Regions from separate parts of the Frateuria sp. GZRe14 genome, predicted to be linked through region 1. Evidence: riboswitches for the same ligand, from Rfam matches in the RefSeq annotation. Region 1 holds a riboswitch; the other holds the start of a gene.
What was found. A riboswitch is a leader RNA that binds a small molecule or an ion and turns the genes downstream of it on or off. The one in region 1 is predicted to bind cobalamin.

Region 1 (15,574 bases):
TCGAACACCGCGTTCATCTGCAGGCTGGCCGGCAGCGAGGCGCGCAGCTGCGGCAGCTTGGCGCGGATCGCCTCCACCGTTGCCACCGCGTTGGCCTCCGGACGCTTGCTGATCTGCAGGCCGACCGTGCGCGCGCTGCCGCTGGCGTCGGCGAACCAGGCACTCTGGTACTTGTCCTGCTGGCCGCCGTAGACGTGGGCGACGTCGGACAGGCGTACCGGCACGCCATGCTTCATGGCGATCAGCAAGTGGGCGAACTCATCCGGCGTCTGCAGGCCGTCGCTGGCGGTGACGGTCATCTGCGTGCGGCCGTCGCTCAGCGTGCCCTGCGGCGAGGTGACGTTGGCCGCGCGCAGGGCGTTGGCCACATCGTTGGAGGTCAGGCCCTTGGCTGCCAACGCGTCGGTATCGAGCTCGATGCGCACCGCGTGCGGCGTGCCGCCGAACACCTGCACCTGCGCCACGCCCTGGATCTGCGAGACGGCGGGCTTGAGCAGCGTGTCGGCCAAGTCGAACAGCTGGTCCTGCGGCATGCCCGAGGAGGTCAGCGTAATGAACAGGATCGGGATCTGCGCCGTGTCGAACTTGAAATACTGCGGTGGTCCGGGCATGCCAGAGGGCAGGTCCGGCGCGGCCGCGTTGATCGCCGCCTGCACGTCGCGCGCGGCACTGTCGGCGGTGCGGTCGAAGGTGAAGCGGACCATCACCGAGGCCTGCCCCTCGGTGGCGTTGCCGTACATCTCATCCACGCCCGGGATGCGGCCCAGGTGGCGCTCCAGGGGCGCCAGGATGGTGCTGGCCATGGTCTGCGCGCTGGCGCCAGGCTGGTTGGCCACCACGTAGACGCCGGGAAAATCGAGTGACGGCAATGCCGCCACGCCCAGCAGCAGGTAGGCCCACACGCCGGCGAGGGTGAGGCCAAGCGCCAGCAGCGAGGTGCCGATCGGGCGGCGGATCAGGGGGGCGAAGATGTTCACGGGGCGTCCGTACCGCGGGGAGGGCGCGCGGCAGGTGCCGCGCCGGGATGGCTAGCGTAGCGCGCTGCTGCCACGTGGTTCGTGGGCCAGAGGATGGGCAGGGTCATGCGGCACGTTATGCCGGGTGCTCGCGGCGGAGGATGTGCCTGAAGTCCGGCCCCTGCCGAAAGGCAGGGCCGGATGAGGCGGGTCCTTCCCCCGCCTGCGGAGGAAGATGCCCGACGGGCGGATGGGGCAGGCTCGCGGGAACCTCAACCCCCGGGCGTGTACCGCAGCGTCAGATACCAGCTGCGGCCTGGCTGGTTGAAGTAGTAGACCGTTTCGTAGTGCCGATCGAACGCGTTCGCCAGCCGTGCCTCGACCTGCCAGTCGCCCGCGAACGCGTAGCTCGCGCGCAGGTCGGCGGTCGTATAGCCACCCAGCCGGTGCCGGTTGGCCAGGTCGTCGTAGCGCGCGCCGGCGGCAAGTAGGGTGGCGCCCACGCCGAACGCGCCGAAGCGGCGGTCGAGCTCCAGCCGCGCGGTGCGCTCGGGACGGCGCGGCAGCAGATGGCCATCATTGGCACCGCCATCGCGGTTCTCTGGCCGCTGCAGCGTCAGGTAGCCTTCAACCCGCCAGCCGGCGAGCGCCGTTCCGGCCTGGGCTTCCAGTCCGCGGATGCGCGCGCGGCTGATGTTGCGGGGGAAGTAATTGGCATCCAGCGAGATCAGCTGGTCGATGGTGGTCTGGTAGGCGTTGAGCGCCCAGTGCCAGTCGTTCTGCTGCTGCGCCAGGCCGAGTTCGGCGCTGCGCGAGGTTTCCGGCTGCAGGTCCGGGTTGCCGCTGCCGTAGGGGTAGTACAGGTCGTTGAACGTCGGCGCGTGGAAGGCGCTGCCCCAGCTGGCTGACAGCTTGAGGCCGTGGTCGAACGCGTAACCCCACGCCGCCGCGCCGGTGGTATGACCACCGAACTGCTGGTTATCGTCGTGGCGAAGCGACAGCTGCATTTCGTGGCGACCGAAGTTGGCCTGGTATTGCACGTAGCCGCCGGTGTCGCTGCGGCTGTCGTCCAGGTAGCCGGTATCGCTGGACAGGTGCTCGCGCTGCCAGTCGACGCCCAGCGTCAGCAACTGGTTGTCCGCCAGGCTCAGGTCGTTCTGCCACGAGGCCTGGTTGCGGCGCGAGTTGCCGTAGCGCACGAACACGCCGTCGTTGTCGGTGTGCTGTTCGTCCAGGCTCTGACCGCCCGCCAGGGTGACCTTCCAGAAGGAAAGCGGATCGAAGCCCAACTGCGCGCCGGCGACCTGCTGGCGGTTGTGGTGCTGGTTGCCGTAGGGAGCGCCGTCGAACTCCGCGCGGCTGTCGCTGCGCAGCCAGGTCGCGGTCAGCTCCGTGCCGTTGTCCCAGCGGTAGCCGGCGTTGGCCAGGGCATTGCGGTTGCGATAGGCATCGGCGTCCGGCTCGTCGGTGAAGCAGCCGGCGAAGACCGTGCCTGCACCCACGCGGCAGGCGTTGATGCCGCGGGTGTATTGGCTGCCGAGGCTCAGGTTGTACCAGGCGTGTTTGTCGCCGCCGGCCAGCCCGAGTTGCCCGTCGGCGTAGTCGCGACTGCCGGCGCCCAGCCGCAGCGATGGCGCCAGGCCGCTATCGCGCGTTCCGTGCCGGGTGAAGATCTGGATCACGCCGCCGATCGCGTCGGCGCCATACAGGCTCGAGCGTGGCCCGCGCACCACTTCGATGCGCTCGATCTGGTCCAGCGGCAACTGGTCGAAGGCAGGAATGCCGGCGCTCACCGTGCCCACGCGCACGCCGTCGATCAACAGCAGCGTATGCGAGGAATTGGTGCCGCGCAGGAACAGCGAGCTTTGCTGGCCGAGTCCGCCAGCCTGGGCGAAGGTCACGCCGGGCAGGCCCTGGAGCAGGTCAATCAGCGAGACCGGCTGCAGCCGATCGATGTCCTCGCGGGTGATCACGCTGACCGACGACAGCGCATCGTCGACGGTGATCGCGGTGCGCGTGGCGGTGACGATGACCGGCGACAGCGCGACCGGATCCGAGGTGCCGGTCGCCAGCGCGGCGAACGAGCTGCCGCACAGGGCGACGGCAAGCAGTGTCTTCTTCATGGATGTGTGCGTTCCTTGGCCGCGCGCCCACGCACGGCCTCAAGCGTGGATGAGCTGGCGGCCGGAGGCAGGGGGAACGACGGGCAGGCGCGAGGCCACGCACGAGGTCCGGCCCGCCCACCGCAGGTCCACCAGGCAAATGCTTCGGGCCGGTCTCCGGGCTCGCGGGCGCAGGCTCTGTGCCTGCCGGACGGCGCCTTCCCATGCTCATGAGCACAGTGGCGTGGTGCCGTCCGTTCGACTCGCTTACCGTTGCGGGGGCAGCGCCGGCATTGTTGTGCATCGCACAACGCACCGGCTTCCCGTTTCATCCCGCCAGCTCTTGGGCCAGCAGGGACACCCGAAACCAGGCAATAGTAGGAATTTCAGCCCACCGGTGCCAAGCCCGCATCGCTCTGGAATTGGGATGGGAACGCTAAAAAAAAGTTGACATACCGTTACGGCGGGCGCTACGTTCCAAGAGCAACTCATCGCTTTGCGTGATTGCGGATCAGACAAAGCCCTGATCGGGGGGGCGGGCGATAGTTCCAAGCCAGCCAACGGGAAGCGGGGCTTTCGTCGGGGTCATCTGGCGTGCCGTCTGTGGGCACGTGAGCTTTTATTGGACTCGTTTCGAGTCGATCTGGGGAGATCTGTTAATGAATAAGCGTTACCTTCAGCACGGGGCCCAGCCTCGTCGCAGCGCTCTTACCGTGGCTCTGGCCTTGGGTTTGGGCTTTACCGGCCTCGCCTATGGTCAGGCCACGACCGGCAGCATTTTCGGTAGTGCGCCGGTTGCCGCGGGTGAAACCGTGGTGATCACCGGTCAGTCGGGCATCGCGCGCACGGTGACGGTGGACGAGTCGGGTCGTTACAGCGCCAATTCGCTGCCGGTCGGTATGTATACGGTCACGCTGATGCGTGACGGCCAGACGGTCTCGACCCGGAACAACGTCACGGTCAAGGTCAGCACCGGCACGGATGTTTCCTTCGACGGCGCCCAGAATGCGCAGAACCTGGAAGGTCTCACCGTCACGGCCAACTCGCTGCCGTCGATCGACGTCACTGGCGTCGATTCGCGCACCGTGATCACCGCCCAGCAGCTTCGTCAGCTGCCGCTGGCGCGCAGCGCCGAAGCGATCGCGCTGCTGGCACCGACCGCAGTCCAGGGCTCGAGCTTCTTCACCGGCCCGACCGGCAACAGCCTGGTTTCGTTCGGCGGTTCCTCGGTAACCGAGAATGCCTACTACATCAACGGCATGAACGTTACCGATCCGCTCAATGGTCTTGGCGGCATCAACCTGCCCTACGGCTCGATCGACCAGGAAGAAGTGCTGACCGGCGGTTACGGCGCAGCGTACGGTCGTTCCGATGGTGGCGTGATCAACCAGATCGGCAAGCGCGGTACCAACGAGTGGCACTTCGGCGCCCAGGCTCTGTACACGCCGGGCAGCCTGCGCTCGGATCCGCGCAACATCTACGTTCCGAGCAATGGCTCGCTCTACCAGTACCGCAACGACAACAAGACCTCCGAAATCGTCGAGAGCGCTTACGTTGGCGGCCCGATCATCCAGGATCGCCTGTACATGTTCGCCTCGGCCGAGGGTCATCGCACCAACGGCAAGAGCGTGGGCACGGCCGCAGGCGGCACCGAGACGGTCTACTCGTACAACGATCCCAGCTGGTACGGCAAGATCGACTGGAACATCAATTCCAGCAACGTGCTCGAGCTGACCGGCGCGTCCACCAAGACCAGCTACAACGGCAACATCTACGGGTACGACAACGACACCCGCACGATGGGCGACTACCTGTATGCCGATACGCATACGAAGACCGCCGCTTCTATGTGGATCGCCAAGTACACCGGTTACCTCACTGACGATCTGACTGTTTCGGCACAGTTCGGCAAGCAGAACACCGACCTGTACACCCAGCTTCCGGCCGACTTCAACGCGGACCTGATCGCGGTGCTGAGCCCTGATCAGCAGAATCCTGCGTACTCCGGCGGCGGCGCGGGCATCGGCAACACGCAGACCGTACTCACGACCACCGATCCGGCGCACCAGACCAAGGGCACGAACTATCGCTTGGACGTCACCTACGTGTTGGGTGATCACACCCTCACGGCCGGTATCGACAACCAGCGTACGCAGGATCTGTCCGATGGCGACTACATCCCCACGAACGCAGGCTACGCGTGGGAATACAACAAGCTGAACGATCCCAGCGCTGACATCAGCGAGGGCCAGGTCGATTCGCCGTCCAACTACCCCGGTGGCGCGGATGGTTACTACGTCGCCCAGTACCGCTTCCGTACGGCCGCTTCGGTTCGCGTGGAACAGCGCGCCCAGTACGTCGAGGACGCGTGGCAGGTAAGCGACAACTGGCTGGTGAAGCTTGGTCTGCGCAACGACCAGTTCACCAACTTCAATAGCGACGGCCAGGCTTACATCCGCCAGACCACGCCGCAGTGGGCTCCTCGCGTGGGCTTCAGCTGGGACGTCAACGGTGATTCGACGTTCAAGATCTACGGTAACGCGGGCCGCTACTACCTCGCGCTCCCGACCAGCGTGGCTCTCCGTGGTGCTTCCGGTTCGTACTACACCCGCGTGTTCTACACCTACACGGGCATCGACCAGGCCACCGGTTATCCGACTGGTCTGACGCCGATCAACACCATCAACGGCGTCGGTGCCGAGTTCTCGGAAAACAACGAGTACGGTCAGGCGCCGGATCCGCGTACGGTCACCGCCACCTCGCTGAAGGCGCAGTATCAGGATGAGTACATCCTGGGCTTCGACAAGCAGCTGAACTCGGCTTGGACCTATGGTGCGAAGGCGACTTATCGCAGCCTGAAGAACGAGATCGACGATACCTGCAATATCGAGCTCTTCACCGCGAAGGCCGAGTCGTTGGGTCTGGATACGGCGAACCTGCGTGGCTGCTACTTCTTCAACCCGGGTCGCGGCGCTACTTTCCAGGTCCCCGATGGCAACGGCGGCTTCGGCGAGATGTCCTTCACGAAGGAAGAGCTGGGCTTCCCGCAGGCCAAGCGCAACTTCTACGCACTGAACCTGTACCTCGACCATCCGTTCGATGGCACCTGGTGGGGCCGCGTCGACTACACCTACTCGAAGAGCTACGGCAACTCCGAAGGTCAGGTCCGTTCCGATATCGGCCAGTCCGACATCGCTGCAACGGTGGACTGGGACTACCCGTCGCTCATGGAATACGCGGGCGGCCTGCTGCATAACGATCGCAAGCATCAGCTGAAGATCTATGGCGGCTACCAGTTCACTCCGGAGTGGAACGTCTCGGGCAACATCGCCGTGCTCTCGGGCGCGCCGTACAGCTGCCTTGACTTCTATGGCCCGGATGGCACCGCCCCGGCCTACGCCGGCCCGTACTACCACTGGTGCGCGGGTCAGCCTTCGCCGTCCGGTACCGCCGGTCGCCTGCCGTGGCAGAAGATCGCCTCGTTCAATGTCGAGTACCGTCCTGCGTTTGCTGATCACAAGCTGGCGTTCAATGCCAACGTCTACAACGTGTTCAACAGCCAGGAAACCACGTACCAGTACGAGTACAACACGTCCAGCTATGGCCGTCCGCGTGGCTTCACCACGCCGCGGTACATCCGCTTCGGCGTGAGCTACGACTTCTAAGAGGTCGAGTGGTCGAAGTAAACGAGGCCGGGACGAAAGTCCCGGCCTTTTTTTTGCAGCCCGGGAAGCGCGGCCTGATTTCGGCGAAAGCAACAGGCAGCGCCTGAATAGCCGACCACGCGCTTAATACTTGATGCGGCTGTTCATGCCCTGGATGACTTGGAGCTCGGTCGGCTCGTCCCTTACCGCGTGCCTGGTGGATGCGTACCGGGGCGATAACCTCGCCGGAGAAACAACCCTGGATCATTCGCGCACCATCAAGCGGACTGCGGAAGACCCGGCCGCTCCGAATGCGCGTGATTGTCAGGCGCCGCGTTGTTGCGCAATATCGGTCGTCGAGTGGCAATGCTCAGTAACGCTCCGCAGCCCACGCTGCCGCCCAAGGGAACGAGGAGGAGTCATGCGCTTCCACCGTCAGATGATTCTTGCGCAGCTGTTGTGGCTGCTCTGCGTCGCCAGCTGCGAAGCCTCCAAACCGTTCGGACCGGGATTGACCACGTTGTTCAAGGAGGCCCACTCGCAGAAGAGCGACTTGGCCAGGTACCAATACCTGTCACATGCGTTGCTCACGAGCCCGCCCGGGGAATACAGCTTCGCGTTGCAGTTGTATGCCTTTACCGAGAACGAGCTCGGCCTCTATAACGAAGCGTTGCGGGACTATCCGCTGCGCAGCGCGCCGATAGCCGGGTTGACGCTGCCCAGCCCCGCCGCGTGGCAACCGGCAGACGCCGCCGACGCTATCGCCGAAGCGGCCACCGGCCATCGCCTGGTAATGATCAACGAGGCCCACCATGACGCGCACACGAGACAACTGACGCTACTGCTGCTTCCGAAATTACGAGCCGCCGGATTCAAGTATTTCGCCGCCGAGGCGCTGGGACCGGACGATGCCTTGGAGAAACGCGGCTACCCGACCTCCGCCAGCGGATCGGAGTATCTCCACGAGCCTCTATATGGCGAAATCATTCGCGAGGCCATACGCCTGGGCTATACGATCGTCCCCTACGACTCCTCGCAGCGCGATGTTCAGAAACGTGAGGAGGATCAGGCTCGAAACCTGTTTGATTCGATTTTTCGCAAGGATGCGTCAGCGCGAGTTTTCGTGCACGCAGGGTATGCCCATATCGACAAGAAAGAGGGGCGGTTGGGCAATGTGCGACCCATGGGGATGCTGCTCGGAAACATGATCGGAGAACAGCCTTTCTCAATCGACCAGACCCAATTCCGCGAACAATTTCCAAATATCGATCAGCAGTACCTGCAGCTTATCCGCACCTTTCGTCCGAAGGGACCTACGGTGCTCGTAAACAAAAATGGCGGGCGCATCTGGGCGGCTGCGCCAGCCCAATACGACGTCAGCGTTATCCTTCCCTCGGAGCGCAAATCCGCACTCGATAGCGGTTCGTTGCGAAGCCAGGTCATTATCCGGGACGCCAACCAGCCTTTTCCGATGACTGCGCACATAGTCAACACGCAGCGGCCGGACTGGATGGACCTTGGCGGGCAGCGGCGCCCGTACCCGATACGTACCCAGTTGTGCAAGGCGGTGATTCCTTGTGTCGTCGAGGCGCGTTATCAGGGGGAAAATGATCAAGCAATACCCGCGGACAGGTACGCTTTTATCCACCCGAATTCGGCTGCTGACTTGTATCTATTTCCTGGGCAATATCGACTTTCCGCCCGTGGCCCACAAGGCAAGTTACTGTCGGACCGGACAATTTCCGTGGACCATTAAGCAAGCCCCTGCGGCCCGTGCGGCCGAGTCCGGTGGACGATACCTCTTGTGACAACTGCGTGAAGATCGGCTTGCTGCAATGCCCGTCTCACTGCTAAAGAGATGATAAAAAAAAGTTGACACGTCGTCGGACGCGGCGCTAGGTTGGGAATTGCAGTGGGTGGCTAAGTGGTTGAGGCTGGTGCGCTGTTTTGCCGGTTTCCAATTGCGCGTGGGTCCAGTTCTCTTTGTGCTTGCCTTTCGAGCCCGGAAACGGGCGATCTGGGGAGATCTCATAATGAACGAGCGACACATCACGCGGGGGGCCATGCCCCGCCGCACAACCCTGACGGTTGCGCTTGCCATGGGGTTGGGTTTCACCGGCTTTGCCTTCGGCCAAGCCACCACCGGCAGCATCTTCGGCACCGCGCCGGTCGCCGCCGGCGAAACGGTCCTGGTCCAGGGAGCCAACGGCGCCAGCCGCGAAGTCGCCGTGGACGAAAGCGGCCGCTATTCGGTCACCGTGCCCGTAGGTCGGTACACGGTCACGCTGCGCAAGGACGGGCAGGTGCTGGCGACCCAGGAGAACGTTGCCGTATCACCCGGCGGCGGTACGCAGGTGCCCTTCGCTGCTGCGACCGCGGAGAACGCGCAGAACCTGGGCACCGTGCAGGTGGTGGCCAGCGCGCTGCCCGCGATCGATGTTACAAGCGTCAACTCCAGCACCATCATCACCGCCGCAGACCTTGCCAAGCTTCCGGTCACGCGTAACGCGGAGTCGATTGCGTTGCTTGCTCCTGGCACGGTCAAAGGTAGCGGCTACTTCGCGAATGCCGTCGCGTTCGGCGGTTCCAGCGTGTCCGAGAACGCGTACTACGTGAACGGATACAACACGGGCGAGCCCTACCGCAATATCGGCGGTTTCCAGTTGCCCTATGGCGCGATCGACCAGCAGGAAACCTTGACCGGCGGCTACAGCGCTAAATACGGGCGCTCAGACGGCGGTGTCATCAACCAGATCGGCAAGCGAGGCACCAACGAGTGGCATTTCGGCGCCCAGGTGGTCTGGCAGCCGCGCTCTCTCCAGGCGAGCCCTCGCAACAACTATTACGGGAACCCCGCCGTACCGTCCGCGATCCCCAACGCCAACAGCGCCGACGGCCTGACCCATTATGAATTGGAAGATCCAAGCAAGCCGGGCACGCTGCACCAGTACCGCAACGACAACAAGGAATGGGAAACCGTCTACTCGGCTTACGTCGGCGGTCCGCTGATTCAGGACAAGCTGTTCATGTTCCTGGCTGGCGAGATCACGAGGAACCATTCGACCAACGTGGAAACGGATGACCTGGCCAAGGTCCAGTACAACCAGGACAGGAATACCAAGTTCTACGGAAAGCTGGATTGGAACATCACCGACAACAATGTCTTCGAGCTCACCGCGCTAAAGAACAACAATAACACCGGTGCCGGCCGCACCTACGATTTCAACTACGACACGCTGCAGTCCGGCGATTTCGTCACGACCAACGATGTAGTCAAGAACGATGCGACCTTCTACATCGGTCACTTCACAAGCTACATCACCGACAACGCGACGCTGAGCGTCCTGTACGGCAAGGCCGACTTCAAGGGCCCGACGATCTACGGTCGGGGCGCGGACAGCGGGCTGCCTTTCATCTCGCGCTCGTACAACCAGGACCCGGCGCTCAACGGCGGTACGCCCATCGTAAACGGCCAGACCAACGTCTCCTGGTTCTCCGATAACGCGAAAGATTCCACGCGCGGCCTGCGCATCGACTTCGACTACCGCCTGGGCGACCATGACCTGTCGGCAGGTATCGACAACATGCACTACGCGGCAAAGAACCGCGGCCAGAACCAGCAGAACCCGTTCAATCCGGACCTGAACTACTACTGGCGCTACTATCCGGGCTACGTTCAGAAGCGCGAGATCGGCTGGGAAACCAGCATGTCGATGTCGCAGAAGGCCTGGTACCTGCAGGATGCCTGGCAGGTGACCTCGAACGTGCTGCTGAACATCGGTCTTCGCAACGACCACTTCACCAACTTCAACGACGTGGGCGAAGCCTTCGTCGACGAGAAGAACCAGTGGGAGCCGCGCATCGGCGTCAGCTGGGACGTGAACGGCGATTCCTCGCTCAAGATCTATGGCAACGTCGGTCGCTACTACCTGGCGCTTCCCGACAACGCCGCCGAGCGCGCCGCGAACGCGTCCACATTCCTGACCACCACGTACTACTACACCGGCATCGATGAGAACGGCATACCGACGGGCCTGACCATTCGTACGCCCGAGACCTCGCCCGATGGCGAATACGGCGATCCGAAAGATCCGCAGCAGGTCACCGCGCGCAACCTGAAGCCGGAATACCTGGACGAGTACATCGCCGGCTTCGACATGCAGCTCAACGATGAGTGGACGTTCGGCGCCAAGGCGATGTGGCGCGACCTTAAAAGCGCCATCGACGACGAATGCTCGCCCAGCCGCATCGAGGACAAGATGCGCAGCCTGGGGCTGATCACGACGACGGAGGATTTCGATTCTGCCTCCGGTTACTACAACTCGCTGTATGGCTCTGCGTACTGCCGTCTGATCAACCCGGGCCAGACCAACAACATGCTCATCGTCGCGGACGATGGTGCGAGCAGCGTCCTCGTCCCGATGTCCAAGGAAGACTGGGGATACTCGCAAGGCGTCAAGCGCAAGGTCGGTTCCTTGAACCTGTACCTGGAGCACCCGTTCGACGGCAAGTGGCAGGCGCGCGTCGACTACACCTACACCCATGGTTTCGGCAATACCGAAGGCCAGGTACGCTCCGACTTCGGTCAGCAGGACGTGTCCAAGACCGAGGACTGGGATTCGGCCGAGTTGATGGATGGCCAGAACGGCGAGCTGATCAATGTGCGCAAGCACCAGATCCGCATCCGCGGCGCATACCAGATCAGTCCGGAATGGTTGATCTCCGGTACCCTGCTGGCCCAGTCTGGCGTGCCGAAGGAGTGCCTGGGCTACTACGGGCCGGATGGCGTCGGTGACCCGACCGGATACAACGCCGGCGGCAGCGGCAACTACCACTGGTGTCACGGCATCCGCATGCCCCCAGGTTCGACCGGGCATACACCCTGGACCAAGCCGCTAAACCTCGGCATCCACTACTCGCCGAGCTTCGCCGACCACAAGCTGGGCATCAACCTGGACATCTTCAACGTCTTCAACGAGCAGAAGGCGGCCCAGACCGACCCAGCGGGCGAGGCGGCTTACAACGGCGGCGTCGATGCCGATGGCAACACGGTTCCGGACATCGTCTACGTGAACAATTCCTACGGCGACGCGCTCTTCTACGAAGAGCCCCGGACCATTCGGCTTTCGGTAACCTACGACTACTGACGAACGCTGGTTGTGCTGCATAGAACCACCGGCCCTTGCGGCCGGTGGTTTTTTTTTGAGACACCGGCACCCGCAGAAGAAGCACAGTTCTAAGACGACTGCCCGGCCCTTCCCTCCACCGCGGCAGGCTGCGTGGCCAATGCCATGCGCAGGGGCTCCAGCTGAGCGGCGTAATCACGCCACCTTCCCAGGTTGCGGGTATGGATCGATTCACGCACCTGCGCGCTGCTCGGCGTGGCGACCGGCGCCGTATTGCGCTCGGGTTGCAGGCAGGCCTCCTCCACCTCCAGACCGCAGTGGGCCAGGACCCGCTGGATGGTCGCGCCCGGGGCTTCCACGAGCTGGGCGTAAGGGACATCCAGCATCGCGCCAGGCAGGGTTGCGTGCCAGTGACGTGTCAGGCGCGCGTACTGTCCGTAATAGTGAGCCAGCGTTCCCAGATCGTAGCTGTGGGGCGAGATGTTGCCGAACATCGCCTTGAAGTTGGAAAAGCACGTATCCATCGGGTCGCGGACCATATGCAGGATAGGCGCATGTGGCAGCGCACGACGGATGAACGCAACCAACTGGATGTTTCCCGGCAACTTGTCGATGTAGTAGCGCCGCCCACGCGCCCGCCACTGTGTCTGCCTGAGATAGCGCTGGCCCACCTGGCGAAGATCGATGTCGCCGATGCGGCCGACGACCTTGAGCAGGCTGCGGGCGTTTGCGGGAAGGACGTCCGCGACCCAGTGAAGCTGCCGCCAGAAGTCGACAATCTCGCCCGCCGAGGCGACCTGCGAATGGCTGGACAGGATGCGGTCGAGCAGGGTGGTACCGGAGCGAGGCATGCCGACGATGAAAATCGGTGTCGGTCCACCAAAAGCAGGAGCTTCCGCGTGATGCGGCTCGTCCGGCGGAAGCTTCAGGAGCGCATCGGTCAGCGCTTCCTCCGTTGCCGCGTCATACGGGTTCAGCCGGCTCATCAGCGCGTTGCACCGCGCGAGCGCTTCCCACGCCTCCTCGTGACGCCCCAGGTCGTCGAGGGTCTTGAAGACCGAGTACTCGAACTCGGCGCGCGTGAAAGCCGACGCTGGATCCGACGGCGGGTCCGGCATGGTGCCCAGTTGTTCGTACAACCGCGCCAGGTGGTTCGACTCGACCGTCTGTCGCCGCAGATCGACGAGAACGGCGGCCGCATCACCAAACTGTGGCCACTGCTTCAGGCATTCCTCGAGCATCGCGCCAGCAGCTTCGGCTCGTCCGCTGAAATGGAGCAACATCGCATACAGGCGCCAGGAGTCGGGCGTCCGGATGCCGGCCGTCATCGCACGCTCGGCCATCTGGAGTGCTTCGGGTACATCCCCGATCATGAAGCGCAGATTCGCCTGCGTGGCCAGCAGGTCGGCCGGGGGGTCGGGTGCCTGCGCCAACAACTCCAGGCACGAACGTGCCGCCACGATTTCCCCCCGGGCGACCAGATACTGCACCAGGATGGCGATCAGGGGCGCATCCCTTGGCAGGCGACCGAGCGCCGCCAGCAATGGGCGGGTCGACGCTTGCATCCGTCCTTGGCGGAACAGTGCCTCCGAAAGCTGGATGCTCGAGGCAAGGTCATTCGGAGCCTGCTGCAGGACGGATTCCAGGATGGCCTGCGCGGCGACCCATTGCTCATTCTCGATGCAGGTCTTGGCACGTTGCCGAAGCGAAGCGAGCGAGCCGGGGCTGGCGGAGGTGGTCATGCAGCCATATTAGCCGGCCGGTCAGCGGGGCGGCGGCCGCCGAGCCCGTGTCAATCGGTGTGTAGCTCGGCCACGAAATCGTAGATGTCGCCGCGATACCACGAGCTGGTGAACTCCACCACGCGACCGTCGTCCAGGAAGCTGCGCCGCTCGATGCTCAAGCCCGCGCTGCCGGGGGCCACGTGCAGCAGGCGGGCGTGCTGGGCGCTGAGGGAGACCGCGCGCAGGCGCTGAAGGGCGCGACGGGGGCGGGCGTTGCGTTGTTCCAGCGCTTCGTAGAGCGAATCGCGCACCGCCATGGGATCGGGCAGCACGCTGGCGGGCACCACGCTGCGCTCGATCGCCAGCGGCTCGTCGCCGGCGTAGCGCACGCGATGCAATCGCACCACCGCGGCGCCGGGCGAAAGATTCATCGCCATTGCCTCCTCCGGCGTGACTTCGCCGATACCGCGCTCGAAGAACTCCGATCGCGGATTCAGGCCGCGCGCGCGCAGGTCCTCGGTGAAGCTGGTCAGCCGCGACATCGGCTTGACGATGCGCTCGGCGACGAAGGTGCCGGCGCCGTGGCGCTGGGTCAGCAGGCCTTCCTCGACCAGGCCGGCGATGGCCTTGCGCACGGTCACGCGCGAGAGGCCCAGCGCGTGGGAAAGATCGCGTTCGCTGGGCAACGCCTGGCCCGGCTCGATGTCACGGTGCTCGACCACGGTGCGGATCGCCCGGCGCAGCCTAAGGTATGCCAGCGGCTGGCGCGTCTCGGGGCTGTCGCAGAGGCGGCGGTATTCGGCGGCGAGCGCGGTTTCCATGCCGGAACCATACCAATCTCACACCATTTGCGGCAAGCCGCCATGAAAACGTATGCATAGCGTCCACGCATGGCTGCGTAATCTGGTATTTCACTGGTACCATCCTCGGCGCCCAGGCGGGATGGCCCATTCCGTCTGCCCAACCCGCAATCGAGGTGAACCGTGACGGCTTCTCCCCCGCCCGTCGACCCGTTCGACCTGGTGATTTTTGGTGGCACCGGCGACCTGGCCCTGCGCAAGTTGCTGCCGGCGCTGTTCCACCGGTTCGTGGATGGCCAGCTGCCCGCCGCCAGCCGGATCATCGGCGTGGCGCGCGAAGCACTGGACGATGCCGGCTATCGCGGCCTGGTGCGCGACGTACTCGCCGACGGCGGCGCCGCGGACGAGCGCATCGATGCGTTCCTGCCGCTGCTGCACTACCTGCCGCTGGACGCGCGCAAGGACGAGGGCTGGGATGCGTTCGCCGCGCTGATCAACGAGCAGCCCGAGCACATCCGCGTGTTCTACCTCTCGACCTCGCCGGAATTGTTCGTCGACATCTGCAACCGGCTCGGCGCCAACGGCCTCAATGGACCCAATTCGCGCGTGGTGCTGGAAAAGCCGATCGGCCGCGACCTGGCCAGCGCAATGTGCATCATCGAGGCGGTCGGGCGCGTGTTCTCCGAAGCGCAGACCTTCCGCATCGATCACTACCTCGGCAAGGAGACGGTGCAGAACCTGTTGGCGCTGCGCTTCGGCAACGCGCTGTTCGAGCCGCTGTGGAACGCCGGCCACATCGACCACGTGCAGATCACCGTGGCGGAGACGCTGGGGCTGGGTCGCCGCGCCGGCTACTACGACCGTGCCGGCGCACTCCGCGACATGGTGCAGAACCACATGCTGCAGCTGCTGTGCATGGTGGCGATGGAAGCGCCGGCCTCGCTCTCCCCCGACGCCGTGCGCGACGAGAAGCTCAAGGTGCTGCACGCGTTGAAGCCCATCGACATGCGCAACAGCGCGCAGCTCACCGTGCGCGGCCAGTACAAGGCCGGTGCGATCGATGGGGAGCGCGTCCCGGGCTACCTGGAGGAACTGGAAGACGGCCAGTCCAACACCGAAACCTTCGTGGCGCTCAAGGCGGAGATCGCCAACTGGCGCTGGGCCGGCGTGCCGTTCTACCTGCGCACCGGCAAGCGGTTGTCCGCGCGGCTGTCGGAAATCG
Region 2 (15,574 bases), 120 kb from region 1:
CAGCTCCAGCGACGCCGGCGCGTCGAAGCTTTCCAGCGCGACGCGCAACCAGCGCGGATCCTCGCTCGCCGGCGCGCCGCTGCCGAATCCGAACACCGCCAGCGTGCCGTACTCGGCCAGCACCGTGGCCGCGTCACCGCTGCGATAGGCGATCCGCGGCGCGCGGCGCGGCAACGGTTCGGCCAGTGCGTTTTCACAACCCTGCATCATGCATTGCAAACCAGGAGCAACAGGCCTCTATGTTACACTCCGCGCCAGTTGCCGCCGGGGGGAGGCACGCATGGGGTACGGAAAAAAGCATGGCAGAACAGACTGCGGCCCAGCACGAGCTGGCCACCTTGATCGTCCAGAGCCTGAATCTGGAATCGGTCCCACCCGAGCAGATCGAGCCGGACGCGCCGCTGTTCGGCGGCGATCTGGGACTGGATTCGATCGACGCGCTGGAAATCGCGTTGGCGGTGTCCAAGCGCTACGGCTTCCAGCTGCGCTCGGACAATCCGGAGAACAAGCGCATCTTCACGAGCCTGGCCACGCTTTCGGCGCACGTCGAGCAGAACCGCGCCGCTTGAGCTGGCGCGTTCGCGTCCTCGTGACGCCCTCGCCAACCCATTGCGCGGATCATCGACTTTTCCACCACTGATGCACGCGCACGTCATGTCCGAAGCCCGGCGCGTCGGCAAGCGCCCGCTGCCGCTGTTGCTCGCCTATCCGTTGCTGGCCGTCGCCGGCGCCTTGCTGCACCGGCAATTCCTGTCGCTGGCGGCGCTGTCGCTGCTGTTGGGCCTGCTGTGGTGGCCAGCCCTGCGTGAACGCCGCCCGGGGACCTGGCTGCTGTGGCTGGCTCTGTCCGGCGTGTTGGCCTGGCTCGCTTCGCGCGGCCTGGCCTCGCTGGTGCTGGACGCGGTGCCGGTACTGTTGAATCTGCTGCTGGCATGGGTGTTCGGACGGACCCTGCGTGCGGGCCGCCAGCCGCTGGTGGCGCAGTTCATCGAGGCGATCGAAGGCGCGCCGCGGCTGGCCATGCCGGGCATCGTTCCCTACGCGCGGGGCCTTACCGCGTTCTGGAGCGCGCTGTTGAGCGCCCAGGCGCTGCTACTGGCCGTGCTGCTGTCGTGCCAGGTTCCGGGCGGCCTGCTTGAAAGAATGGGGGTGCCTTCGCCCTGGCCGCTGCCGCAGCCGTGGGTACAGGGCTACGTGCACCTGGGCGCCTACCTGTTGATGGCGCTGGTGTTCGCCCTGGAATACCTCTTCCGTCGCTGGCACTTGCGGCATCTGCCGCACCTGGGCCTGCATGATTTGTTGCACCGGCTGGCGCTACGCTGGCCCCAGCTGATCCGCGGCAGGAACCGCGCGCCATGAGCACCGACAGCTACCACACCACTTTTTCCTTCGCGGCCGGCCACCCGAGCCTGCCGGGCCACTTTCCGGGGCGCCCGCTGGTCGCCGGCGTGCTGCTACTCGAACAGGTCGCCGAGGCCCTGCGTGCCTGGCGCGGCCAGCGGCTGGCCTGCGTGCGCGAGGCCAAGTTCGTCGCGCCGCTCCAGCCGGAGGAGCCGGCCGAACTGGAATTGACGCCGGCCGGCGCGCAGGTACGCTTCGAAATACGTCGCGACGGCACCCTGCTGGCGCGTGGCCTGGTCGAGGGAGCGACTGACGCATGACCCAGCATTGGCAAAGCCGGCCTGAAGGCGGCGGACGTTTCGCGCTGTGGCTGATCCGCAACATCGCGCTGTACGGCGGGCGGCGTTTCGGACGGCTGTTTCTCTACCCGATCACGCTCTACTTCTTCCTGCGCCGCGGCCCCGAGCGTGCCGCCTCGCGCGCCTACCTGAGCCGCGTGTTCGGCCGGCGCGCGTCGTCCTGGCAGGTGATGCGGCACATCCATTGCTTCGCCGCCACGATCATGGACCGGATCTTCCTGCTCGCCCACGGCGAGAAGCACTTCGAGATCGAGACGGTCGGGCTGGAAATGCTCGACGAACGCCTGGCGCGCGGGCATGGCGTGCTGCTGTTCGGCTCCCATCAGGGCAGTTTCGAGGCGCTGCGCGCGATCGGCGCGCGACGCCCGCAGATGCCGTTGCGCGTGCTGCTGGACAAGCAGAAGACCCCGGCGATGACCGAATTGCTCGAAGCGCTGGCGCCGGAAGTGGGCGCCTGCGTGATCGACGCCTCGCAGGACGGCACCTCGATCACCCTGGCGATCGCCGAAGCCTGCCAGCAAGGCGCACTGGTCGCGCTGCTGGCCGATCGCGGGCGCAGCCACGAGGCGTTGCGCCACGCACCGTTCCTCGGCCAGGGCGCGCCGTTCCCGGTCGGTCCCTGGCTTCTGGCCCATTCGCTGAAGGTGCCGGTGGTGCTGTGCTTCGGGCTGTACCTGGGAGGCCGGCGCTACCGCCTGGTGTTCGAGCCGCTGGTCGACCAGGTGGATATCCCGCGCCACGCCCGTGGCCCGGCGCTGGATGCGCTCATCGCCCGTTATGCCCAGCGGTTGGAGCATTACGTCCACGTGGCCCCCTACAACTGGTTCAACTTCTATGACTTCTGGCAGCAAGATCAGCGCGGTCCTGTGCACCCTGGCCCTGACCTGCTCGGCGAACGCCTCGGCACCTGACGCCACCGATGCGCTGATCAGCCAGCTGGGTCGTCCCGCGCCCGCGCGCACGGCGTTCGCCGAAGCGCGCTTCATGCAGGTACTCGACCGTCCGCTGGTGGTCTCCGGCGAACTGGCCTGGCTGGGCGGCGACACGCTCGAGCGCCACGTCACCAAACCGCATGAAGAGACCGCGCGCATCGCCGACGGCAAGGTCACCCAGCAGCGCGAAGGCAAGGGTGAGCGCAGCTTCTCGCTGGAGCGCGCGCCGCAGCTGAAGGTGCTGGTGGACAGCTTCGTGGCGCTGCTCGGCGGCGACCCGGGCCGCCTGCGCCAGGCCTTCGCGATCGCCCGTCGCGGCGACGCCACGGGCGCCTGGACGCTCACGCTGACCCCGCGTGATCTGGAGGTGGCGCGCACCGTCGCCATCATCCGTATCGACGGCAAGGGCGATGAGGCACGCTGCATGTGGATGCAGGAAGCGGACGGCGACGTCGCCGTCGACCTGCTCGGCGGCCTGGCCGACAAGATGCCGGCCGAGCCCACCCGCGAGGCGCTCGCCGCGCTCTGCAAGGGCGCCTGAGCATGCCGCTGCGCGCGCGCGTCGCGCTGCTGGCCGGATGGCTGCTGGTACTGGCCCTGCTGGGGCTGTGGGTCGTGAAGCATCTTCAGGTCGGCACCGACCTGCGCAGCTTCATGCCCGCGCCGACCACGCCCGACCAGCGCCTGCTGATGGAACAGGTGGGTGAGGGTCCCGGTTCGCGCCTGCTGTTGCTGGCGATCACCGGCAAGGACGAAGCCACGCTGGCGAAGCTGAGCCAGGCGCTCGCGGCGAAGCTCAAGGCCGATCCGCGCTACGCGCAGGTACTCAACGGCAGCTTCGACCTCACCGCGCTCGATCCGAAGCTTTTGCCCTACCGCTACCTGCTTTCGCCGACACTGGACACGCATGCGCTCGACGCGGCGTTCCTGGGCGATGAGCTGCAGCAGCGCCTGGACGAACTCGGCTCGCCGGCGGCCAGCCTGTTCAAGGGCCTGCTGCCGCGCGACCCCACGCTGGAAGTGCTCAAGCTCGCACAGCGCTGGGCGCCGGCGCGCTCGCCGCAGATCCGTGACGGCGTGTGGTTCTCGCCACAAGGCGAGGCGCTGTTGCTGGTGCAGACCCACTCGCCCGGCTTCGATCCGGATGCGCAACAGGCGGCCATCGGCGGCATCGAGGAAGCGCTGCATGGGTTGCCTGGCGGTCGCGAGGCGAAATTGATCGTGTCGGGGCCGGGCTACTTCAGCGTGGTCGCCAGCTCGCAGACGCGCGACCAGGCCGACTGGATCGGTCGCATCTCCACGGTGGGCTTCATCGTGCTGTTGCTGCTGGCCTATCGCAGCATCGGCTCGCTGCTGCTGGCGGCACTGCCGGTGGCCAGTGGCGCACTGGCCGGCATCGCGGCGCTGACGCTGATCTACCCGCAGGTGCACGGCATCACCCTGGCCTTCGGCTTCACGCTGCTGGGCGTGGCGCAGGAATATCCCATCCGCGTGCTGAGCCACCGCCGCGCCGGCGAGGATGCGGTGGCGAGCGTGCGCGACCTGTGGCCGTTGCTGCTCACCGCCATCGCCTCGGCATGCATCGCGTACCTCGCGTTCTACGCTTCGGGCGTCAACGGTCTGAAGCAGCTGGCCGTGTTCACCATCGTCGGCCTGCTCGCCGCCGGTTTCAGCACGCGCTATCTGCTGCCGTACCTGCTGCCGACCCGGGTGCGCGATGTCGCGGCGTTGCCATGGCTCAAGCGCCTGCGCGGGGCGGTAGACAATCTGCCGCGTCCGCGCTGGATCCCGTGGGCGGTCGCCGTCGTGATCGTCGTGTTGCTCGCGCTGGGCCGCGGACCGTTCTGGCAGAACGACCTGGCCGCGCTCACGCCGCTGCCGACCGACCTGCTGCTGCGCGACGCCCGCCTTCGCTCGGCGCTCGGCGCGCCGGACGTGCGTTACCTGCTGGTGCTGGAGGCGGCCACGCCCGAGGCGGTGCTCGCGCTGTCTGAAAAGCTCGAGCCGAAGGTCGACGTGCTGGTTGCAAACAAGGCCGTCGACGCGATCGAGCTGCCCTCGCGCTACCTGCCCAGCGCAACATCGCAACACGCGCGCCAGCAGAAACTGCCGGATCGCGCGTCACTGGAGCAGTCGCTCGCCGAGGCCACCGATGGCCTGCCGTTCCGGCGCGACCTGTTCGCGCCCTTCGTGGCCGACGTGGAGACCGCGCGCAGTCTGCCGCCGCTGACCCCGAAGGCCTTCGCGGCCAGTCCGCTGGGCCAGCGCCTGGCCGCGATGCTGGTCGAACGCGACGGCCACTGGCTCGGCCTGGGTACGGTCAGCGGCGTGCACGATGCCGCGGCGCTGGCGACGTTGGCCCGGGGTAGCGGTGGCACCGTGCGCGTGCTGGACTTGAAGGGCGCGGCCGAATCGCTCGTGATCGCCTACCGTACGCGCATCCTGCAGGCGTTGCTGGCCGCCACGATCCTGCTGGTGCTGACTATCAGCCTGGCCCTGCGCAGCCTGCGTCGGGCCTGGCACGTGCTGGCGCCGATGACCCTTGCGACCTTCCTGGTGCTGGCGGTCGAACGGGTGGCGGGCGTGCAGATCTCGCTGTTCCACCTGGTCGCGCTGATCCTGGCCGGTGGCCTGGGTCTGCACTACGCGCTGTTCTTCGAACGCGACACCGGCAATGCCGCCGAGCAGCGGCGCACGCTCCACGCCACGCTGGTGTGCGTGCTGTCGGCGCTGCTGGTGTTCGGCATGCTGGCCTGGGCGACCATCCCCGTGCTGCGCGCGATCGGCCTCACCGTCAGCCTGGGCGTGGCCTTCCATTTCTGCCTTTCCATCCTGATGGCGCCGCATGCGCAGGCCGAGCATGCTGCCGAAGAGTGACTGGGCGCACCTGATCCCGCACGCGGGCGGCATGTGCCTGCTCGATGCGGTCCTAACATGGGACGTGGACACCATCCACGCCGCCAGCGAAGGTCACGCCCGCCCCGATAACCCGCTGCGCGGCCCGCATGGCCTGCACGCGGTGCACCTGGCCGAGTACGGTGCGCAGGCGATGGCGGTGCATGGCGCGCTGCGCGCGCGGGCCGGCGGCGTCGAGACCGTCCGGCCGGGCATGCTGGTGAGCCTGCGCGAGGTGCGGTTGGCTGTCGAGTACGTGTCGCCAGATGGACGTCTGGACGTCCATGCGCAATGCCTCTATGCCGGCGATACCGGCGCCCAGTACCTGTTCCGCATCGAACGCGACGGCCACCTCCTGGCCAGCGGGCGCGCCGCGGTGATCCATCCGGAGGGACCGAACTCATGAGCACGACTGCTTCGCCCCGCCGCGCCCTCGTCACCGGCGGCAGCGGCGATCTCGGTAGCTCGATCTGCCACGCGCTGGCGACGGCCGGCTATCAGGTCATCGTGCACGCGAACAGCGCGCCGGAGCGCGCCGAGGCCGTGGCGTCGGCGATCCGCGACTCGGGCGGGCAGGCCCGCGCCATCGCCTTCGACGTGACGGATGGCGACGCCGCGCAGACGGCGCTGGAGAGCCTGCTGGCCGACGGTCCGATCCACGCCGTGGTGAGCAATGCCGGCGTGCACGACGACGCGCCGATGGCCGGCATGAACGCCGGGCAGTGGCAGCGCGTGATCGATGTCTCGCTGAATGGCTTCTTCCACGTCGTACAGCCATTGCTCTTGCCAATGGCGCGTGCCCGCTTCGGTCGCGTGGTGGCAGTCGGTTCGGTCAGCGGCCAGGTCGGCAATCGCGGCCAGGCCAACTACGCGGCAGCCAAGGCCGGTCTGCACGGCGCGGTGAAATCGCTGGCGCGCGAGATGGCCTCTCGCGGCATCACCGCCAACGTGGTGGCGCCCGGCGTGATCGAGGGCCGCATGGTCGGCGAGAACTTCCCGCCCGAGCGGATCCGCGAGATGGTGCCGGCGCAGCGAGCCGGCAAGCCGGAGGAAGTCGCCGCGCTGGTCGCCTTCCTGTGCTCGGACGCCGCCGGCTACATCAACGGCCAGGTGATCGGCATCAACGGCGGCATGGCCTGACGGCGAGCAGCAACCTCCTGGCAGCCCGCTGGTAGGGGATGCCGATCAACAATCGGCGACAAGCGGGCCCTACAGGGTCTGGCCTCCCGCCGGTCGGGAACCGGCCGCACGCGCTTCTGCGCGTGCTCCGTGGTGAGCCCTGGCCGATCAGCGCGCCCCGGTCAGCTGCGCTTTGCCGTTGCGAACCGCCTCTTCCAGCAACTGCTGCATCTGCAGCTCGGCCTTGCGACTGACCTCCTGCTGGTGCTCGGCGAGTGCCTGCTGCTGTTTCCCGAACGCAGCCTGTTGCGCTTCGAGGTCGCGTTGTTGTCCGGCAATCTCTTTCTGCAGCGCAGCGTGCCGCTGCTCCAGCTCGGCCTGCCGCTGTTCTAGCGCGTGCTGGCGCGCTTCGCGGGCGCGCGAAGCACCCTCGTCCGGCCCCGGGTTGACCTCCACGGCTTGTGCGGCGATTTCCGCCGCCTCGCGGGCGAGGTCAGCTTGCTCTCCGGCGAAGGCGGCATCCCGCGCAGCCAGTCCGGCTTGCTGGCCGGCCAGCCGTCCCTGCTCCCCGGCCAACCTGCCCTGCTCGCTCGCCAGCTCGGTCACCGGCGCGTAAATCGCCTTGGCGCGCGCGACCACAGCCGGGTCGTGCACGACGTACGCCTTGCCGGCGTGGCGGAACCAGACCAGCGGCGCGTTGCCGCGCTGCAGATGGCGGGCCGCGGATATGTCCGCATCGTTGCCGTTGATGATCGTCGTATCGCCGTCGAAGATCGCCAGGCCGCTACGCGCGTCCGAATGGTTGTCGATGTGCACGTGATGGCCAGCGAAGCCCGTCAGTGCCGGCGGAGGTGCGGGCGGTGCCGGAGGCGCGGGCGGGATGGACGCGGGAGGCGGCGGGGGTGGGGCGGGCGGTGCCGGCGGCGGAGGCGGGATGCGATACGGCGCCGGATGGGCGGCCGGTGCCGGACGTGCGGCGGGCGCGGGCGCCGCGGCCGGTGCCGGGCGTGCCGCGGGTAGCGCGGCCTGTGCGGGTTGGCTCTGGCTCGTGGGAGCATCCGTGCTGCCGGCGGTCACGCGGTAAGGCACCACGCCGGCCACCGCGATCGCGACAAGCAGCAGCCAGCCGCGGCTGCGGCGGGGAGTGGCCTCGATGTGCTGCAACATGGTCAGTCGCCTCTTGAGGTTGTGGAACGTGGGGGAAGCCCCGGCCAGGCCGGAGGGGAGCGGGGTGGCCACGCCCAGCCGCAGCAGCAGCCGGCCGTAGGCCTGCGGTGCGCCGCCGGTGCAGGCCAGCGCCTGGGCGTCGCAGGCGGCCTCGCGGCTGAGCGCGTATTCGCGCATCGCCCAGGCCACCAGCGGGTGGAAGAAGAACAGGCGCTGAGCCAGTGCCGGAACCCAGCCCAGCCACAGGTCGCCGCGGCGCAGGTGTGCCAGTTCGTGCGCAATGGCCATCGCGGTTTCCTCGTCGGACAGGCGCGCGTCGGCCGGGAACAGCACCAGCGGGCGCCAGGCGCCGAGCACCTGCGGCGAGCCAATGGCCGGCGACAGTGCCAGACCGGGCGCATGGCGCAGGCCCAACCGGCGGGCGTGGACTCGGCAGACCGCCTGCCAGGCCGGCGGAGCCGGTCGCGCACCGTGGCGGGCACGAGCGACGCGCCATCCCTGGCGCGCGGCCAGGGCAAGTTGCAGCCCGACGCCACCGAGCCAGAGAACGAGCAGGAACCGCGGCCAGGCGAACCGCGGCGCTGGGGGCGGCGCAACGAAGGCGGCGGAGGGTGCGCGACGGGCGACTGGCTGCGTGGCCATCGGCAGCACAACCGGCGGTGCCGGGGTCGTCACGATCAGTGGTGCGTCATCGGGCGGCGGCAGCCAGCGCAGCTGCAGCGGCGTGTGCCAGGCCAAGCCCAGCACCAGTTGCGCGCCGACCAGCCACCAGAGCATGCAGCGCACCGCGGCCGGCAGCCGCGGGAGCAGGTGGCAGGCCAGCGCGACCGCGCCGATCAGCAGGCAGGCCTGCGCCGAGGTCCACAGCAGGCGGGTGGACAGGGCATCGAGCAATGCCGGGAGCGTGGACATGGTCAGGTCTCCTTGCGCCGCGACTGCAACTGGGCCACCAGCGCCTCCAGCTCGGCCAGTTCGGCATCGCTGACTTCGGCGCGCTCGGACAGGTAGGCCACGAATGGCGAGACCGATCCGCTCAGGGTCTTTTCCACGAAGCTGCCGACGGCGTGGCGCATCGCCTCGCCGGGCGCGGTGGCCGGGCTGTAGCGGTACAGGCCGCCGCCTTGGCGGCGCTTGAGGTAACCCTTGCCGCGCAACCGCTCCATCATGGTCAGCACGGTCGAGCGGGCCAGCCCGCGTGCCTCGCCGAAGCCGGCGGCGACCTCACCCACCGAAGCGGGGGCGTGGTCGGCCAGGTAATGGAGCAGGGCGAGTTCCTGGTCGCCGATCGAGGGGCGTGGCATGGCGGCTTTCCTGACTACAGTTGTAGTCAAGCTAGCGCTGACTACAGGTGTAGTCAATAGGCCGGGCGGCATGGCGCCCTGTCTTGTAAGGGAGAGGCTTGGGGTGAGGGGACAAGGCTTGCGAGCAGGCAGGGCGTGGGGGGAAACGCGCGTAGGGGAGCGTCACCACGCCGCCGACCCCGTCGAGCCTCGGCCCCTCACCCCAAGCCTCCGCAAGGGAAAGGGAGCCCTGGTGGGCTACGGCAACGGGACGCGAATGGCTTGGGTGAAGACCACCTGCCAGCGCCCGTCGCGTTCGGCCCAGATATCGGCGAAGCGCAGGCGGACCTTGTAGGGCTTGCCTTCGCTCGTGCCCTCCAGCGTGGCCACGCCACCGAGCACGGCGCCGCCGGGCCAGTGGCGCACCACTTCATCTTCCACCGTGAACGGCTTCATCGAGGCGCCGGGCGCGGTGTAGTCGTGGATGAAGGCGGCCTTGTCCTCGACGCGGCCACGGCTGTTGAACAGCACGTAGTCGTCGGCCAGCAGGCGGCCAAGCGCGGCACCATCGCCCTGCACCTGCGCGCGGTCGAACGCGGCGACTGCGCTGGCAAGCGCGGGTGGCAGCATGGCGTGAGGCGCGGTGGCGCGGGCGTCGCCCGCGCGAAAGGCTGCGACCAGGGCGAACAGGGCAACGGCGGACTTCATGGCGTACTCCCGTGGGGACGCCCGCAACGCTAGCGGCCGCGCGCCCGCGTCGCTATCAAATGCCTGCTCGCGCGTGCGACCGCATCCGTGCGCAGCCGCGCCCGCGCCGCCGCGGGTGTCAGCCCGACATGCCGACGAAACGCCGCACCGAAATGGCTGTGGTGGCTGAAGCCGAGCTCGCAGGCCAGCGCGGCGAGATCGTCCGCGCCGGCGGCGAGCCGTTCGAGCGCGAGCGCCAGGCGGACGCGGGTGCGGTAGTCCGCCAGGCTCAGGCCGAAGGCGCGGCGGAACACGCGCGCCAGATGGAATGGCGAGCAACCGACCCGCGTGGCCAGTGCCGCGAGCCCGCCGTCGGCGGCGGGCTCGGCAAGCAGCATTTCCCGCGCGCGCGTCGCCAGGCGCCGGGCCGCCACGGAGAGTGGAACCTCGGGCAGCGCGGCGCGATGCAGGATGTCGTGGCACAGCGCGGTAGCCGCTTCCTCGACCGCCAGGCGATCAGCCCCGCCGCGCACCAGCGCGGCGTGCAGCGCGCGGTGCCGGTACTGGTCGGCCGCACTGGCCACGCGCGCGGCGTCGGCCCCGTCGCGCAGGCGGCGGCAGAACATTTCGTCCTCGTGCTCGGGTGCCACCTCGAAGCAGCTGCAGGCATCCCCGCCCTCGAACGGATGCGAAATGCGATAGCTGTCGCCGGCGCGGTAGAGCAATGCGGTGGCCGGATCGCCCACGTACGCCGCGCCACGCAGGTGGTAGCCGAAGCCGCCGCGGCGCAGCAGGGCCAGATGCGTGCGCTCGTCGCCGCGCTCGCAACCGCAACCGCCGCGCGGATGGCGGCAGTCGATCCCGGTGATGCGCAACAGTGGGCTGTCGAACAGCATGGTGACGTCGGCCAGGCTCATCGGTTTCCCCCGGCAAGGCAGGCCGCCAGCGTCTCAGAACGCCATGTCGAACGCCACCTCGCCCTGCACGCCGACCTGGTAGGCCGACACGCGTCGCTCGAAGAAGTTGGTCACCTCCTGCACGTCCTGCAGGTCCATGAAGTCGAACGGATTGCTGGCGCCGTACTTCTTCGGGAAATCCAGCTGGGCCAGGCGCTGGTCGGCGCAGTACTCCAGGTACTGGCGCATATCCCTGGCCGACAGGCCGGCCACGCCGCCGGACAGCACGTCCTGGGCAAACTGCGTTTCGCAGGCGATCGCTTCCTCGAGCATCTGCTCGACCTGTGCGCGCAGCGCATCGTCGAAGAGGTCCGGCTCCTCGGCGCGCACCGTGCGAACCACCTCGAACGCAAAGGCCATGTGGCCGGACTCGTCGCGGAACACCCAATTGGTGCCCGAGGCCAGTCCGTGCAGCAGGCCGCGCGAGCGCAGGTAGTAGACGTAGGCGAACGCGGCGTAGAAGAACAGTCCCTCGATGCAGGCGGCGAAGCAGATCAGGTTGAGCAGGAACCGGCGGCGGTCCTCGCGGGTGTCGAGCCGGCGAAGGTGCTCGATGGAGCCGATCCATTTGAAGCAGAACTCGCCCTTGGCGCGGATGGAGGGGATGCTCTGGATCGCGTCGAACGCCTTGTGCCGTTCGGTCGGATCGGGAATGTAGGTGTCCAGCAGGGTCAGGTAGAACTGCACGTGCAGCGCTTCCTCGTAGAGCTGGCGCGAGAGGTACATGCGCGCCTCGGGCGCGTTGATGTGCTGGTAGAGGTTGAGCACCAGGTTGTTGGCCACGATGGTGTCGCCGGTGGCGAAAAAGGCGACCAGGCGCTGGATCAGGTGGCGCTCGGCGGCGTTCATCCTGGCGTTGAGGTCGGTGAGGTCGGTGAGGTCGGGGGCGAAGTCGACCTCGTCGACCGTCCAGGTGTTGCGGATGGCGGCGCGGTACATCTCGTAGAAGGCCGGATAGCGCATCGGACGCAGGGTGAGGGCGTAGCCGGGGTCGAGCAGTTGGCTGGTCATCGGGATGCCTTGGACTTTTGCTTCTCCACCCGGGAGAAGGTGCCCCGAAAGGGCGGGTGGGTGCGGAGCTCGCGCGGGTGCCGGGTGGGCGCGGCCCTTCGACTTCGGCGCTGACGCGCCTACGCTCAGGGTGAGCGAGCGATGGCAAGGGCCGTACCCTCTGCCCCACCCCTCTCCCGGCCGGCGAGGGGCCTTCACGCGCCGGAATCGTATTTGTCGTGGACGAACTTGCTGATGTAGCTGGCCAAGCCCTCGCCGGCTTCCGCCAGGACCTGCATGTTCCGCACATGCTCCGCCCCGGCATTGGCCGCCGAGTACCGGTAGTCCTTGCCGTTGACGAACCACACCTGGATCCAGCCCGCGCCCAGCTCGTACCCCATGACGCCCGAATGGCCATCGAGATTGCGATAAGGCTGCATGGGCATCCCCCATCACTGGCAGGCCTCGCAATACTCCGGATTCTCCAGTGAACACAACACCGCTGCGCTTGCTTCGCCCTGGCTTGGCGCGGCGACGGTCGTCTTGGCGATCTTCGTCGCCGGCCGCGAGCGCAGGTAATACGTGGTCTTGATGCCCGCCTTCCAGGCGTACATGTACATCGAGGACAGCTGCCCGATGTTCGGGTTCTCCATGAACAGGTTCAGCGACTGGCTCTGGTCGATGTACGCGCCGCGCGCGGCGGCCAGGTCGATCAGCGCCTTCTGCGGCAGCTCCCACACGGTGCGGTAGACCTGGCGCAGGCGTTCGGGGATCACCGCGATGCCCTGGATGGAACCGTCGGCCAGCTTGATCGCATCGCGCACCTCGGTCGTCCACAGGCCCAGCGTCTTCAATTCCTCGACCAGGTAACGGTTGACCACCAGGAAATCGCCCGAGAGCGTTTCGCGCTTGAACAGGTTGGACACCTGCGGCTCGATGCACTCGTAGCAGCCGGCGATCGAGGCGATCGTGGCGGTGGGCGCGATCGCGATCAGCAGCGAGTTGCGCAGGCCGCTGTTTTTGACGCGTTCGCGCAATGCGCTCCAGCGCGCCTCGTCGTGCGGCGCGGCCTGCGGCCAGTAGTCGAACTGCAGCTTGCCGCGCGCGGCGCGGGTCTCGCCGAAGCCCGGATGCGCGCCGGCCTGTTCGGCCAGCTCGCAGGACTGCTCGAGCGCCTGGAAGTAAATCTCTTCGGCGATGCGTGTGGACAGGGCGAGTGCCTCGGCCGAATCGAACGGCAGGCGCAACTGGAACAACACGTCCTGCAGGCCCATGACGCCCAGGCCCACCGGACGCCATTTCCGGTTGGCGCTCTTCGCGCTGGCGATCGGATAGAAGTTGAGGTCGATCACCCGGTCCAGCTGGCGCACTGCCGTACGCACGGTGGTGGCCAGGCGCCCGAAGTCGAACGTGCCCTCCGCGATGTGACGCGAGAGATTGATCGAACCCAGGTTGCACACTGCTGTCTCGCCTGCGCCGGTGACCTCCAGGATCTCGGTGCACAGGTTGGACAGATGGATCACGTTGTCCGCCTCGGCCGTCTGGTTGCCGGTGGCGTTGCACCGATCCTTGAAGGTCATCCAGCCGTTGCCGGTCTGCGCCAGGGTGCGCAGCATGCGCGCGTAGAGCTCGCGCGCCTTGATCGTCCTGGCGGCGAGACCGGCGGCCTCGGCCTCGCGGTAGGCGTGCTCGAAAGCCACGCCCCACAGGTCGACCAGCTGCGGCACGGCCTTCGGGTCGAACAGCGACCAGTCGCCGTTGGCTTCGACCCGTCGCATGAATTCGTCCGGGATCCAGTTGGCCAGGTTGAGGTTGTGCGTGCGCCGCGCCTCGTCGCCGGTGTTGTCGCGCAGCTCCAGGAACTCCTCGATGTCGGCATGCCAGGGCTCCACGTACACGCAACACGCGCCTTTGCGCTTGCCGCCCTGGTTGACCGCGGCGACGGAGGCGTCGAGCGTCTTCAACCAGGGCACCAGGCCGTTGGAGTGGCCGTTGGTGCCGCGGATCAGCGAGCCGCGCGAACGCACGCGCGTGAACGAGAGGCCGATGCCACCGGCGAACTTGGACAACTTGGCCACGTCCGTGTACTTGTCATAGATCGCCTCCAGCGAGTCGGCCGGCGAGTCGAGCAGAAAGCAGGAGGAGAGCTGCTCGTGCGCGGTGCCGGCGTTGAACAGCGTCGGCGAGCTGGGGATGTAGTCGAGCGCGGAAAACAGGCGGTAGAGCTCCAGCGCCTCGCCCACGTCGTTGCCGCCGAGCGCGCAAGCGATCCGCATGAAGAAATGCTGCGGCGTCTCGATGACCTTGCGCATCTGCGGGTGTCGCAGCAGGTAGCGGTCGTACACGGTGCGCAGGCCGAAGTATTCGAAGCGGCGCGTGGCCACCGGGTCGATCGCGTCATTCAACTTGCGCGCATGCGCGGCGACGAAGTCGCGCAGCCGTGCGTTGAGCAGGCCCAGCTCCGCACCGCGTGCGATCGACTGCGAAAAGCTCTGGATCTCCTGCCCGCGCACTTCCTTGTCGATGTAGGCGCCGAGCAGCCGCGCGGCAAGCTGGCCGTATTCGGGCTCCTCCGCGGTGAGCGCGGCGGCGGTGCGGATCGAGAGCTGGTCCAGCTCCGCCGTGCTGGCGCCGTCGTACAGGCCGCCGATGGTCTTGAGCGCCACGCGCAGCGGATCGACCGCGTGCAGGCCGTCGGCGTTGCGCGTCACCGCGCGCACGATCTTGTTGACGTCCACGCTTTCGGTGGCGCCGTTGCGCTTGGTCACGCGCATTTGCGCGGGGCTGTGCGGCGGGGTCAGGGCAAAGCCGTCGTCGACGGACGGCGCGGCCGTGCTTTCGCGGGAAGCGGTATCGAGGGTGTCCATGCGGATCTCCGGGAGGGAAGCCGCCGCGCCGGTACGGAGGAGAACGCACCGACGCGACGGTTCCGAAAACGTCAAACGCCTGCTCCCGCGCGCAGGGCCTGAGGGCTCGCTTCCGATGGACGGCACGCCCCACGCGGGCGCCAGAACGCCCGCATGCAACGCGCCTCCCCGCGGAAGCGGTCACCCGCGCCGGGCCGCATCAGGGTCGGGCGGGCGCGTCTCATGCGACGCGACCGCCGGCCCCTGGGGCCCGGCGTGCCGGCAGGTCTTCGGACTTCGCGGACGCGGGTCGGTCGACCCACCTACTTGCCCTCGCTTCCCAGGCGCTGCGGCCCAGTGCATGTGAGGACGTTCGTTTCCGCTTACCGCTGCGGGGCAGTTCCGGATTTACACCGGATTCCCTTTTAAGCCCGACCGACAGTCGCGTCTGGACGGGCACCGACGGCGCACAACATATCGGGGCTTTGGATGCCGGTCAACCCAAGATTTCGTGTTTGGCGGCCGCGGGCAGCGCGCATCCCCTTTGACACCTCCCCGTGACCGGAAGGAGGGCCGGAGTTGCACAGCGCCCCCTCTTACACCTTGCCCTGCGCGTGCAGGGAAGGCCGGCAGGCGGATGGGGCGCTAGCGGCACCCGGGTTCCGGCGCAACGCTGCGCTCACTTGTCCGCCACGGCGCGCTGCCTATCGTCGCGGGCCATACCCAGCCACAGCGGGAGCGGATGATGGCCACGACGAAGACCGCCAAAGGCGGCAACGGCACCGGCAAGGCGGTAGCGAAAGAACGCCAGGTGCAATCGCGCATCGACGCCAAGGACAAACAGAAGCAGGCATCGAAACCGGCAAGCAAGAGCGCCGCGAAGAAACAGCCCGGCCAGACCAGCACCCGCGCCAAACCGCGCCCGCCGTTGCCCGAGCAACACCTGAGCAAGCCGGGTAAGGAGGCGAAGCTCAAGCCGCGCCCGCAATTCCAGGCGCCCGA

Region 2: linked by a shared signal. The riboswitch ahead of ACFWZ1_RS01340 (ribonucleoside-diphosphate reductase subunit alpha) and the one ahead of btuB (TonB-dependent vitamin B12 receptor) in region 1 are both predicted to bind cobalamin.

The regions. Positions count from the first base shown of each region.
Region 1 is NZ_JBHZGJ010000001.1:154,168-169,741, forward strand. Features, by position in the region: gene ACFWZ1_RS00740 (efflux RND transporter permease subunit) at 1-977, opposite strand, end outside; gene btuB (TonB-dependent vitamin B12 receptor) at 1,229-3,079, opposite strand; cobalamin riboswitch at 3,210-3,438, opposite strand; gene ACFWZ1_RS00750 (TonB-dependent receptor) at 3,718-6,723, shown strand; gene ACFWZ1_RS00755 (hypothetical protein) at 7,124-8,458, shown strand; gene ACFWZ1_RS00760 (TonB-dependent receptor) at 8,766-11,849, shown strand; gene ACFWZ1_RS00765 (tetratricopeptide repeat-containing sulfotransferase family protein) at 11,939-13,570, opposite strand; gene ACFWZ1_RS00770 (GntR family transcriptional regulator) at 13,621-14,373, opposite strand; gene zwf (glucose-6-phosphate dehydrogenase) at 14,536-15,574, shown strand, end outside.
Region 2 is NZ_JBHZGJ010000001.1:275,608-291,181, forward strand. Features, by position in the region: gene ACFWZ1_RS01265 (pteridine-dependent deoxygenase) at 1-210, opposite strand, end outside; gene ACFWZ1_RS01270 (phosphopantetheine-binding protein) at 300-569, shown strand; gene ACFWZ1_RS01275 (xanthomonadin biosynthesis protein) at 655-1,359, shown strand; gene ACFWZ1_RS01280 (hydroxymyristoyl-ACP dehydratase) at 1,356-1,661, shown strand; gene ACFWZ1_RS01285 (LpxL/LpxP family acyltransferase) at 1,658-2,611, shown strand; gene ACFWZ1_RS01290 (LolA-related protein) at 2,535-3,173, shown strand; gene ACFWZ1_RS01295 (MMPL family transporter) at 3,176-5,509, shown strand; gene ACFWZ1_RS01300 (phosphotransferase) at 5,493-5,933, shown strand; gene fabG (3-oxoacyl-ACP reductase FabG) at 5,930-6,667, shown strand; gene ACFWZ1_RS01310 (M56 family metallopeptidase) at 6,815-8,725, opposite strand; gene ACFWZ1_RS01315 (BlaI/MecI/CopY family transcriptional regulator) at 8,728-9,114, opposite strand; gene ACFWZ1_RS01320 (nuclear transport factor 2 family protein) at 9,352-9,801, opposite strand; gene ACFWZ1_RS01325 (helix-turn-helix domain-containing protein) at 9,831-10,697, opposite strand; gene ACFWZ1_RS01330 (ribonucleotide-diphosphate reductase subunit beta) at 10,731-11,747, opposite strand; gene ACFWZ1_RS01335 (hypothetical protein) at 11,942-12,172, opposite strand; gene ACFWZ1_RS01340 (ribonucleoside-diphosphate reductase subunit alpha) at 12,179-14,593, opposite strand; cobalamin riboswitch at 14,837-15,051, opposite strand; gene ACFWZ1_RS01345 (SDR family oxidoreductase) at 15,318-15,574, shown strand, end outside.